DNA from 3 places in the Mesorhizobium sp. RCC_202 genome. Region 3 is predicted to be linked to each of the others. Evidence: predicted binding sites of a transcription regulator. Region 3 holds the regulator's gene; each other region holds the start of a gene.
What was found. The regulator LexA, encoded in region 3, represses DNA repair genes until DNA is damaged. The targets are predictions, from matches to a motif close to TGTTCNNNNTGTGTTCNG.

Region 1 (4,163 bases), on a different contig from region 3:
CATCGCTGAGGCCGGCCATCTGCTTGCCGCGCGCGACATCGTCACCGACGACCAGGAGAAAATCCGCGACAAGGTGCTTGGCTGGTCGCGCGACAAAGGGATCGATGTCGTCATCACCACCGGCGGTACCGGGTTCACCGGGCGCGACGTGACGCCGGAGGCGCTGGAGCCGATCTTCGAAAAGCGCATGGACGGCTTTTCCGAAGTCTTCCACCGCATTTCCTACGACAAGATCGGCACCTCGACGATCCAGAGCCGGGCGACCGGCGGCGTCGTCAACGCCACCTTCGTCTTCGTGCTGCCGGGCTCGCCCGGCGCCTGCAAGGACGCCTGGGACGGCATCATCAAGGCGCAGCTCGACTACCGGCATATGCCCTGCAATTTTGTGGAGATCATGCCGCGGCTTGACGAGCATCTCAGGCGTGGCGGCAAGGCTTCCTCTTAAACAAAGGCAAAGCGCGGGGACGGTCGCCCATTTGCCAAGCAGAATGGAGCTTCCGCCTTGGAGACTCCATTCCGAAGCCCAAACTGGCAACGTATCCTGTGCGAACAAGCAAGGAACCCTGCCATGGCCTTTTACAACGGCGGATGCCATTGCGGCGCCATACGCCTCCGTTTCGAAACCGAACTCGATCCGACCCGAATTGAAATCCGCGCCTGCCAGTGCTCGTTCTGCATTCGGCACGGCTCGCGCGCGGCGGCCGACCCCAACGGCAAACTGGTGGTATCGGTCGAAGACAGGGAGCGCCTGCAGGTCTATCGCTTTGGCCTACGCACCGCCGACTATCTTCTATGCCGCGACTGCGGCGTCTATGTCGCCGCCATTGCAGGTGCGGATGAGGATGCGAGAGCGATCGTCATCGTCAACGCCCTCGACGATCGCGGGCAATTCTCCCGCGAGCCGGTCCCGGTCCGCTACGACACAGAGACGCGCGAGCAACGCCTGGCCAGGCGCCGTGGCGCCTGGATGCCCATTGAACTGTCGGGCATTTGACCCCGGCTCAGTGGATCACCGGCTCGCCGTGGAAGCGGCGGCGCGAGCGCCTCACTTCGGCGGCGCGACCCAGATCTGGGCGTTCAGCCTTCTGGTGGCGAGACCGCGCGCCAGCGCTTCGGCACCGCGTGCGCTTTTCGCAAGCGCGGCGGCCTGGCGCTTGCTGATGACAAGGCCCTCGGCCAACGCGCGGTTGCCTGAAAACACGCGCGCCAGAAATGGGGCTCGATTGCCCCTCGCGCGTGAAAAGCGCGCCGGCATGGTCTGCTTCGCCGTATGGGCCGCGACCTCCTCGATCCAGCCTTCGGCAAGGCGCGCGCCTGGTTCGAGCAGCAGCAGCCAGTCGCCCTTGGCCTGACCGATGCCGGCTGCGATACCGCCCGTGACATAGTGGCAGCCGGCGTGCTCGGCCACCCGATGCGTCTGGTCGGTCGAGCCGGCATCGCAGACGATGACGTCGCGCACGACGCCCTCGACCGCGCCGCCGACCAGCGAGGCGAGCGTGCGGGCAAGGCCCTCTTCGTCGTTCCTGGTTTCGATGAGAACGCTGAGCATGCTTAGCCGAATAGCGGAAAGCCACGCATCGCGCCAGTTCCGCATCGCAGCGCAAAAAGTTCTTGCTTTGTTCTCATCGACAAAATAGGAATAGTTTCATGAACAGATCGATTCGACAGCCTGCGGACAGTCCCTGGGAGAGGGCGAAAATGGAACAGATCGTGCGCGCCGACATTGCTGCTTTTGGAGCCGGCAGGGCCGAGATGGCAAATGCGATGATCGAACAGAGCGGCATGCGCGTGCGGCCTGACCGCAATCGCGGCCGCTCGGCCGGCATCAACCCGTCCGGCCGCTTCGAGCCGGTCAGCCGTCATGTGTTCGACGACGGCTGGAACTCGCTCGAGGAATTGCCGCCCTTCAAGACCGAGGTGCAGGTCGAGAAGCCGCGCACCATCATCACCCGCAACGAATCGCCCGACATTTCGTTCGACCGGTCGATCAACCCCTATCGCGGCTGCGAGCATGGCTGCGTCTATTGCTTCGCCAGGCCGACGCACGCCTTCATGGGCCTGTCGCCGGGGCTCGATTTCGAATCGAAGCTGTTCGCCAAGCCGGACGCGGCGCGTATGCTCGACAAGGAGTTGTCGAAGCCCGGCTACCAGCCGCGCACCATCGCCATCGGCACCAACACCGATCCCTACCAGCCGATCGAGAAGCAGTACCGGATCATGCGTGAGATCCTGGAGGTCCTGGAGGCGCGCGGCCATCCTGTCGGCATCGTCACCAAATCGGCGCTGGTGACGCGCGACATCGATATCCTGTCGCGCATGGCCGAGCGCGGCCTTGCCAAGGTGGCGCTGTCGGTGACGACGCTCGACCGCATGCTGGCGCGCACGATGGAGCCGCGCGCCTCGACGCCGACGAAGCGGCTGGAAGCGATCCGGCAGCTCTCCGACGCCGGCATCCCGGCCTCGGTGATGGTGGCGCCGATCATTCCCGGGCTGACCGATCCGGAGTTGGAACGCATCCTCGATTCGGCGCGCGCCGCCGGCACCAGGGAGGCAGGCTATGTCATCCTGCGCCTGCCGCTCGAAGTGGCGCCGATCTTCAAGGACTGGCTGCTGCGCCACTATCCGGACCGCTACCGGCACGTGATGTCGCTGATCCGCTCGATGCGCGAGGGCAAGGACTACGATTCGGAATGGGGCAAGCGCATGAAGGGCGCCGGTCCCTATGCCTGGCAGATCGGCCGGCGCTTCGAGATCGCCGCCAAGCGGCTCGGCCTCAATGCCGAGCGGCGCACGCTCAGGGTCGACCAGTTCGTTGCCGGCGCCAATGCGAGCGAGCAGCTGATGCTGCTTTGAACGTCATGCCGGGCGGCGAGGGCCCCCGGCGCAAAGATCCCGTCCGGCCTGTCCCCCGGCCGTGAGACGGTGCCTTCCTGGTCCGACGCCCCATCCGACCCGGAAGGACTTGCGGAGAATCGGAGCCGATGCGAACCTCGCCGCACCATGGCTCGCGCGCGTTCCGATTCTCCGCTTCTCTTCGAAATGCTCGAGAAGCCCGACTTCTCCATCGAAACCAAGGCGATGGCCGAGGGCCTGTGGCCGGTGGCCGGCATGGATGAAGCCGGCCGTGGACCGCTTGCCGGTCCCGTGGTGGCGGCGGCAGTGGTGCTCAACCCCGCCAACATTCCCGAAGGCCTCGACGATTCCAAGCGCCTCACCCATCTGCAGCGCGAGGCGCTGTTCCTGAAGATCCTCGGTTCCGCGCTCAGTGTCTCGATGGCGTCGATCAGTGCCGAAGGCATCGACAACAGCAATATTCTGAAGGCCAGCCTGGAAGCGATGCGCCGCGCCGCCGCCGGCCTGTCCTTGAGGCCTAAGTTGGCATTGGCCGACGGCCGCGACATTCCGCCCGGACTTACCTGCGAGGGCCGCGCGCTGATCAAGGGCGACCAGCGCTCGCAATCGATCGCCGCCGCCTCGATCGTCGCCAAGGTGATGCGCGACCGCATGATGTGCGGCTGCGGCGGCCACCATGAACGCTACGGCTTCGAGGTGCATATGGGCTATGCGACGGTGCGGCACCGCACGGCCATAGAGGCGCACGGACCTGTGGCAAGGCTGCACCGCGCGTCGTTCGCGCCGTTTCGGCTGGGCGGGGTTGAGGTGGCTGAGGAAGAGAGCTTCGCCGGATTGGAGTAGTTAGCTAATCTCCCCCATTGCGCCGCGGCATGCACACATCTTCTGTAATTGGCGTGACTGATCGACCTGAGGCTTGATTGCCACGTGGTTCCCCCAATCCGTCGCTGCTTCGCAGCGCCACCTTTCCCCCCTCCGGAGGGAAAGGAAGGGAGCGTTGCTGGATGAGCGTTGACGGCAAAAAGCTTGGCGCCTTCCTCTACCCCGTCGATCGGGGGGAGAGGTGGCTCGGCGAAGCCGAGACGGAGTGGGGGTCGACCAGCGCCAGATTAGACAATGCATGCGCCAAGCTGCCATGCACGCTATCGCCAAAGGCCAGCCGGTTGAAAATGTGTATGCCGTATCCCATTGTGGGGGAGATCGGCAGCGTCTTCGCCGCGCTCCCTCGCCAACAAAAAAGCCGCCGGGTTGCCCAGGCGGCTTTGATTTCGAAGCTTCGAAGTCAGCTCAGTTCAGCTTGGCCTTGACGT
Region 2 (4,163 bases), on a different contig from region 3:
CAAAAACGTTCTTCCACTCCTGGCCCTTGGCCGAATGGATGGTCGACAGGATGAGATAGTCCTCGTCGCGATGCGGTGGCCCGGCCTGGTCGCTGGTGGCGTCCGGCGGATCGAGCGTCAGCTCGGTCAGGAACCGCTCGCGTGACGGATAGCCGGACGCGATCTGCTCGAGCTGCAGCAGGTCGGCGCGCCGCGTGATCGCGTCCTCATGGATGCGCTCCATATGCGGTTCGTACCACAGCCTGATCCGCTCCAGGTCGGCCGGCCATTTGGGGCCGGTGCGCAGCCCGCTGTAGATATCGAGGAACACCGGCCAGTCCCCGGCCGCGCGCTGCGGAGGCCGGAAGCGGGCCAGGCCCAGCGTCTCGTCCAGCGACGTCGCCATCGCCTCGACGATCTGCGAGGCGGCCGAAGGTCCGATGCCGGGCATGAGCTGCAGCACGCGGAAACCGGCGACACGGTCGCGCGGGTTTTCGGCGAAGCGCAGCATCGCCAGCATGTCCTTGACATGGGCGGCGTCGAGGAATTTCAGGCCGCCGAATTTGACGAACGGGATGTTGCGGCGCGTCAGCTCCACTTCCAGCGGCCCGCTGTGGCTAGAGGTGCGGAACAGCACAGCCTGCGCCTTCAGCGCCGTGCCGGCCTCGCGCTCGGCAAGGATCGCCTGGCAGACGTAGTTGGCCTGCTCGCCCTCGTCGCGCACGCTGACCAGTTGCGGCTTGTGCGACGACCGGCGCTCGGTCCACAGATTCTTGGTGAAGCGCTCGCTGGCCTCGCCGATCACCTTGTTGGCGGCGGAAAGAATCGTCTCGGTCGAGCGGTAATTGCGCTCCAGCATGACGATCTCGGCGCCTTGCGCGAACTGCTTTGGGAAATCGAGGATGTTGCGTACTTCCGCGGCGCGGAAGGAATAGATCGACTGCGCGTCGTCGCCGACCACGGTAAGGCCTGAGCCATCCGGCTTCAGCGCCAGCAGGATCGAGGCTTGCAGCCGGTTGGTGTCCTGGTATTCGTCGACCAGCACATGATCGAAGCGCGAGGAAAGATGCGCCGCGATCTCGGGCTCCGCCGACATTTGTGCCCAGTAGAGCAGGAGGTCGTCGTAATCGAGAACGTTCTGCGCCTGCTTGGCCTCGACGTAAGCCGCAAACAGCTCCTTCAGCTGGTCCGCCCAGGCTGCGCACCAGGGGAAGGCCGATCCCAGCACTTCGCCCAGCGGCGCCTGCGCGTTGACCGCGCGCGAATAGATCTGCAGGCAGGTGCCCTTTGTCGGGAAGCGGCTTTCGGTCTTGGAAAAACCCAGCTCATGCCGGGCAAGGTTCATCAGATCGGCGGAATCCTCCCGGTCATGGATGGTGAAGGCCGCCTCAAGGCCGATCTGCTCGGCATAGTCGCGCAACAGCCTGGCGCCGATGCCGTGGAAGGTGCCGGTCCAGGCCAGCGCATCGGCGATGATGGCGGCATCGCGGCCCAGCACCTCGCCGGCGATGCGCTCGACGCGCTTGGCCATCTCGGACGCCGCGCGGCGCGAGAAGGTCATCAACAGGATGCGGCGCGGATCGGCGCCCTTGACGATCAGATGCGCCACGCGATGCGCCAGAGTGTTGGTCTTGCCGGAGCCGGCGCCGGCGATCACCAGCAGCGGCGCCGCCACCTTGCCGTCGCCATGCACCACCGCCAGCCGCTGCTCGTCGTTCAGCCGGGCAAGATAGGCGGGTGTTTCAAAGGACGAATCACGGGCAGCAAGGTTCATCGCCCATCAAGCATCGTTTCCGCTTTGTTCGCAACGGGGATACAGCCGATCTGCCTTACCTCGGCGCTTGGCGAAAGCTGGCGAGACAGCTGATCTCCCCCCTCGTGGGGGAGATGCCCGGCAGGGCAGAGAGGGGCGCTGTCCCGCCGACACATCAAGCTTGGGTTCCTCGCCCGCCAAAGGTAGGGAGGGCGCTACCTGTCCCCCACGAGCGGGGAAGATCAGCTAACGTCTACCGCTTCGGTGCGACACCCATCCTCGCCGACTGTCGCCGCAGCGTTCGCCTCTCATCGCCCGGCATCTCCAGCGGGGCGACAGTGCTGGGCACTTCCTCGATGATCCGCATCGTGACGCGATAGGCGGTGTAGGCGAACAGGCCGGTCAGCAGCAGTCGGAACATGATCATCTCCTCAAGTGGTTGGATCGTTGGCAGGTCAACCGGAACCCGCGCGATTGGTTCCCACCAACAAGGCAACCAAACCGTCACCCTCTCGTTTGCTCTCAATTCGAGGGAGCGAACGAAGGAGGTCGTCATGACGAAACTTCCTGTGCTGCTGGCTGTCGCGGCAGGGCTTGCGCTCGCCGCCTGCGACAACAGCACGCCGCCGACCAAGGCGGCGGGCGGCGAAGTCAACCAGAACCCGCAGGTCGACAAGAACCCGGTGCCCCAATCAAGCACCGGCGGTGATCAGCAGGGCACGCCGCCGAAGCAGTGATTCTGGAATGTTGACGGAGGAAGCAGCGTCGCACAGAAGAAGGCCGGCGCTGCTTGGGAGGAAGCTGGATAGCGCCGGCCAAGCGGGAAATCAGGCCCGCCGCGCAATCCAAGATAGCTGAGTCTCGCCCTTGCGTCATGGTGCGACCGCACCAGCCGGCTACAGATCGAGACGGCCTGAAACGGCGGAAGAAAATCCCAAAATCTGCTGGTGGTGTTTGCGCGAGGAAGGCTGGCGTCTCACGCCAGCGCCGATCGCCTCACCGGCACATTGGCGATCTCGAGGTCGAGCTGGCGTTGCGTCAGCGCCGCCTCGGCCATGATCCACTGCTTGAACAGCTCCACCTTGCGCGTGCCGAGCGTCTTGAGCGGGCTGACGAAATACCAGCCGGCGGTGTTGGGATGGTGCACGGCGAAGGGCGCCACCAGGCGCTCGGCGCGGATGTCGCTTGCCATATAGGCGCGGTTGGCGACGGCAAAGCCCATGCCGGCATTGGCCGCCTCGTAGGACATCATGCAGCTATCGAAATAGGCGCTTCTGGTTTCGCCGAGCACGAAGCTTGCGCCGGCAAAGCCCAGCCACGACTGCCAGTTCTGCGTGCAGGTGTCGGAGTGAAGCAGCGTGAAGTAGCGCAGATCCTCCGGCGTCACCTTCGACAACGGCTTGTCGCCCAGCACCTCGTGGAACAGCTTGCGGCTGCACACCGGCGTCAGATCCTCCTTGAACAGCAGGTCCGAGAGCAGGCCGGGAAAATTGCCGTCGCCGTAGCGGATCTCGAGATCGTATTCCGAGGTCGAGAATTCATGCGTGGCATAGGAGGTCGACACCCGCATCTCGATATCGGGAAACTGCCGCTGGAAGCTCAAGAGCCTCGGAAACAGCCAGCGCGCCGCGAAAGTCGGTAAGACGCAGAGTCTCAGCACATGCGCCTGCGACTGGCCGGTGGCCTCCATGCTGGCCGCCACGATCCGCTCCAGCGCCTCGCGAACGCGCGCGACATAGGTCTCGCCCTCCGGCGTCAGCGACACCGCATTGCCGCCGCGCTCGAAGATCTTGAAGCGCAGCTGGTCCTCCAGGCTTTTCACCCGCTGGCTGACGGCCGAGGCGGTGATGAACTGCTCCTCGCCGGCGCGCGTGAAATTCTTATGCCTCGCGGCGCTTTCCACGATTTTCAGCGAGTTGAGGTTGACCTGACTGAGCAGACGCACGGGCTTTGGACCTTAAGCTGCGCTTACGCTAGCACCAGCATTCCTAAATTTACAGGGGTAGGCGATTAATTGACTGTTTACCAAGTGTTGCCCCCACCTTGGAGAAAATAAAAATGAACGCCCATACAATTCCCGAACTGCGTTGCGCAATGAGCCGAGAAGCCATCATTGGCCATGAGACGTCGTGGAAAGTGTCGACCTTCGGGGTCGCTCAGTATCGTCACGGCTATGATCCAGACCTGCTTGCCGCGATCGAGCAAGCTGCTCTGAAGCTGAAGGCCAGCCATGCCGTGCACAAGCATCTCGACCTCACTTTCATTACCGGCGCCGACCGGTATATTCCGGAGATCAAGGAGCTTTTGCACGACAAGCTGCGCCTGGAAAGGCTTTCCGACATGATGGGCACCAAGCTCGAACCCTATCCGCTGTCGATCGTCGGCTCGACCGTCACCTTCATGAACCCCAGGGACGGTGCCGTTGAGTGGC
Region 3 (4,163 bases):
CGACGGCCGACGCGCCGTTTGGTTCGAGCGTCGCTCTGGCCATTGAGAATGCGCGGGAAAACATCGCTGACCATATCAGATCCAAGATCGGCGGATCCGAAGGCGAGATCGCGGCGGCGTTGATTGTCGGCGTGCGCGCCGGCATTCCCGAAGAGATCAACGAGTCCATGCGGCGCACCGGCATCTATCACATCATCTCGATCTCGGGCCTGCATATGGCGCTGGTCGCCGGCACGATCTGGTGCTGTTGCGCGGCGCCTTCGCGCTGTTTCCCGATTTCTCGTCGCGCCGGCCGGTGAAGAAATACGCCGCGGCAATCGCGCTCATCTCGATCGCCGCTTATCTCGTCATCTCCGGCATCGTGGTCGCGGCCGAGCGCAGCTTCATCATGCTGGCGGTGATGCTGATTGCGGTGCTTTTCGATCGCGCGGCGCTGACCATGCGCAATCTGGCGATCTCGGCCATCGCCGTCATCCTGGTTTCGCCGCACGAGGTGGTCGGCCCGAGCTTCCAGATGTCGTTTGCCGCGACCGCGGCGCTCGTCGGCGCCTATGCCGGCTGGGCCGACTACCGCGCCGACAAAATACGGGCGCCGCCGGCAAAGCATTCATTCCTGGGTTTCTGGTCGAGAAAACTGGCGGTTGGCGTCGGCGGCGCGGCCATGACATCGCTGATCGCCGGCAGCGCGACGGTGCTGTTCGCCATTTGGCATTTCCAGCGCGTATCGCCGCTCAGCCTGGTGGCCAACCTTGCGGTCATGCCGATCGTCTCACTGATCGTCATGCCGTTTGCAGTGCTGAGCGCATTGGCCATGCCCTTCGGCCTCGACGGCCCGTTCCTCTATGTGATGGGCAAGGGCCTGACGGCGATGGTTGCGATTTCGGCATGGATTTCCGAGCGCTCGCCGGTCGACGCTGTCGGCCTGATCTCGATCCAGTCGGTGCTTCTGGCAACGATCGCGCTTGTCATCGCCACCATGGCGACCACCTGGCTGAGGCTCGCCGCCGCGCCCTTCGCGCTTGCCGCCTTGCTGGCCATTCCGCATGTGCGCACCCCGGACCTTCTCATTTCGGAGGATGCGCATCTGGTGGCGATGCCGATCGGCGGCGGCGAGCTCGCCATCAACCGTGAGCGCGCCAACGAATTCACGACCGACAACTGGAAGCGAGCGCTGCAGTCGGAAACGATCGTGCCGCCGGAGATCTTCGCCAGAGGCGCGTTGGACGTCGCCGATCCAGTCGACCTGCCGCCGGGCTCACCTTTCTACTGCACCGGTGACCTGTGCATCGGCCGGCATCCATCCGGCGCGATCGTCGCGCTCGCCGAGACCCGCGACAGCGCACGCCCAGCCTGCGGCTTCGCCGACCTCATCGTCATCAACGACGCCACGGCCTACAATCCGTGCTGGGATCCGCGCATTCTCGTCGTTACCAAGCGGCAGCTCGCGCTTGACGGCAGTGCCGCCGTCTTCTTCGACACGCAGTCGGCAACGGCGCGGCCAGTCGTTCGCTACGCCGTCGAGCAGCCGTACCGGCCCTGGCACGAGCAGCGGAAATACGCGCGCGAGGCGAGGGGGCTAGCGCCGTACAAAAAGCCGGAGAGGGCGGATGCGAAGCCCTCGCCGCCGGCTCAGTAGATCGCTACGCAATTCCGGACGGAAAACCGCTGTGCACTTTTCCTGGAATTGCTCAGTAACGTCTGATCAGCCCGACAAGCTTGCCCTGCACCTTGACCCGGTCAGGCCCGAAGATGCGCGTCTCATAGGCCGGGTTGGCGGCTTCGAGCGCGATCGAGGCGCCCTTGCGGCGGAAGCGCTTGAGCGTCGCTTCCTCATCGTCGACCAGCGCCACGACGATCTCGCCCGGGCTCGCCGTGTCGGCGTTGCGGATGATGACGGTGTCGCCGTCGAAGATGCCGGCCTCGATCATCGAGTCGCCCTTGACCTCGAGCGCGTAATGCTCGCCGCCCGTGATCATGTCCGGCGGCACGGAGATCGAATGCGTCCGGTGCTGAATGGCGTCGATCGGTACACCGGCGGCGATGCGGCCCATGACCGGGATAGAGATGGCCGAAACGGCATCGTCGTCATTGCTCGGCGAGGGTGCGCGCGATGAAGCCGCCGGCTTGATCTGCCGGCCGAGATTGCCTTGGCCCTGGCCGCCCTGGATGACGCTTGGCGAAAACTTCCTCGCGGCATTGAGGCCGGGCGCGATCGAATCGGGCAGCCGCAGCACTTCCAATGCCCGCGCCCGGTTGGGCAGCCGGCGAATGAAACCGCGTTCTTCCAGCGCCGTGATCAGTCGGTGGATGCCGGACTTCGACGCAAGGTCGAGCGCTTCCTTCATTTCGTCGAAGGACGGAGGAATGCCGCTCTCTTTCAGACGTTCGTGGATGAACATCAGGAGTTCATGTTGTTTGCGCGTCAGCATCGGCCGCCCCCAAGGGTTCAGAAACCAGAATCAGAAAAACAAACCCAGAACAAACACTATCTGTTCCAGTTGTGTTCCGCAACCGTTTAAAGTTTAGTGAATTTGTTAGGACAGCCGAAACCATGTTGCGTCGGCGCGGATGCCGTTGCGAGGGCCGGCTGAGCCTTAGGTCTTGATTCCGTTCCATTTTACAACCCCATCGTTCACAGGAGACGGGGACGTCCACATCGTGAATGCGCAGGGCGGGATAGGCTCTGCCACCCGATTCATCTGCGGCACCGTGAACGAAACGAACTCAAAAGGCCAACGTCGGCATAATTCCGATCTCTCGCCTGGCATCGATGGACCAGCGGACAAGGACAAAAGGGTCTTGCCGTAGCGTGGACGGCGGTGAGACAAACCGCGCATGGCCGGCGGTAGCTTCATATGCTGCGTCGGGCCCGAACGGGAGGCAATTGCATAATGACGGGAATTCCTGATCTGGCGTCTGTTGAGGCGATGGACGCCGCCGATCCGTTGCGCTCCATGCGCGATCGCTTCGTGCTGCCCGATGGGGTCATCTATCTCGACGGCAATTCACTGGGTGCCGCTTCATCCGATGTCTTCAGCGAGATCGAAAACGCCGCCAGGCGTGAATGGGCGCAGGATCTGATCCGCGCCTGGAACACCGCCGGCTGGTTCGACATGCCCGTCGAATTGGGTGACCAGCTTGGGCGCTTGATTGGCGCCGGATCCGGCCAGACGGTCGTCTGCGATACGACTTCGATCAACATCTACAAGGTTTTGCATGCAGCGCTGGCCATGCGGCCTGAACGGTCCGTCATCGTTGCCGAGGGCGATAGCTTTCCGACCGACCTCTACATGGCGGAAGGCGTGGCCTCGACACGGCCCGGCACGGTGCTGAGCCTGGAAGGCGTCGACGCCCCGGCGATCGAGGAATTGATCGACGAACGCGTCGCCGTCATCCTCGTCAACCACGTCAACTACAAGTCCGGTCGGTTGCGCGACATGGCGACGCTAACGCGCAAGGCCCACCAGGCCGGCGCGTTGATCGTCTGGGATCTCTGCCATACGGCGGGTGCGCTGCCGGTGAATCTCGACGGCTCGAATGCCGATTTCGCCATCGGCTGCACCTACAAATATCTCAATGGCGGTCCGGGCGCGCCGGCCTTCATCTATGCCGCGAACCGCCACCACGGCGACATCCGCCAGCCGCTCAGCGGCTGGTGGGGCCATGCAAGGCCTTTCGCCTTCGAACAGGGTTATGCCGCAGGCTCGGGCATTCGCCGGTTCCTGTGCGGAACGCAGCCGGTGTTGTCGATGCGGGCGCTGAAGGGCGCGCTCAATCTCTGGGACGAGGTCGACATGACCGTCGTGCGCGACAAAAGCATCGCGCTGACGGATCTGTTCATCCAGCTTGTCGAAGCCAGATGCGGCGCCTTTGGCCTCGAGCTAGAAAGTCCACGCGATGGCGCCGAGCGCGGCAGCCAGGTGTCCTTCGCCCATCCCAACGGCTACCAGGTGATGCGCGCCTTGATCGAGCGTGGCGTCATCGGCGATTTCCGCGCGCCGTCCACCATTCGCTTCGGCTTCACGCCGCTCTATGTCGGCTATCGCGATGTCTGGGATGCGGTCGGCGTGCTGGAGGATATCCTGCGCACAGGCGCCTGGCAGGACGCGCGCTTTGCGGTCAAGACGGCCGTTACCTGAAGCGGAATCGCCCGCTTAATGGGC

Region 1: a site for LexA is predicted at 1,607-1,624, ahead of AB6802_RS19620 (PA0069 family radical SAM protein). Genes of this name have one in related genera too.
Region 2: a site for LexA is predicted at 1,768-1,785, ahead of AB6802_RS07230 (ATP-dependent helicase). Genes of this name have one in related genera too.

Annotation. Positions count from the first base shown of each region.
Region 1 is NZ_JBFUPO010000008.1:168,609-172,771, forward strand. It holds gene moaB (molybdenum cofactor biosynthesis protein B) at 1-445, shown strand, start outside; gene AB6802_RS19610 (GFA family protein) at 569-994, shown strand; gene AB6802_RS19615 (glycosyltransferase) at 1,046-1,549, opposite strand; gene AB6802_RS19620 (PA0069 family radical SAM protein) at 1,699-2,853, shown strand; gene AB6802_RS19625 (ribonuclease HII) at 3,001-3,696, shown strand; gene AB6802_RS19630 (F0F1 ATP synthase subunit B) at 4,141-4,163, opposite strand, start outside.
Region 2 is NZ_JBFUPO010000003.1:17,587-21,749, forward strand. It holds gene AB6802_RS07230 (ATP-dependent helicase) at 1-1,753, opposite strand, end outside; gene AB6802_RS07235 (hypothetical protein) at 1,986-2,153, opposite strand; gene AB6802_RS07240 (hypothetical protein) at 2,287-2,469, shown strand; gene AB6802_RS07245 (LysR substrate-binding domain-containing protein) at 2,709-3,677, opposite strand; gene AB6802_RS07250 (hypothetical protein) at 3,791-4,163, shown strand, end outside.
Region 3 is NZ_JBFUPO010000005.1:133,874-138,036, reverse strand. It holds partial or broken gene AB6802_RS13475 (ComEC/Rec2 family competence protein) at 1-1,636, shown strand, start outside; gene lexA (transcriptional repressor LexA) at 1,689-2,429, opposite strand; gene kynU (kynureninase) at 2,892-4,139, shown strand; gene AB6802_RS13460 (AMP-binding protein) at 4,155-4,163, opposite strand, start outside.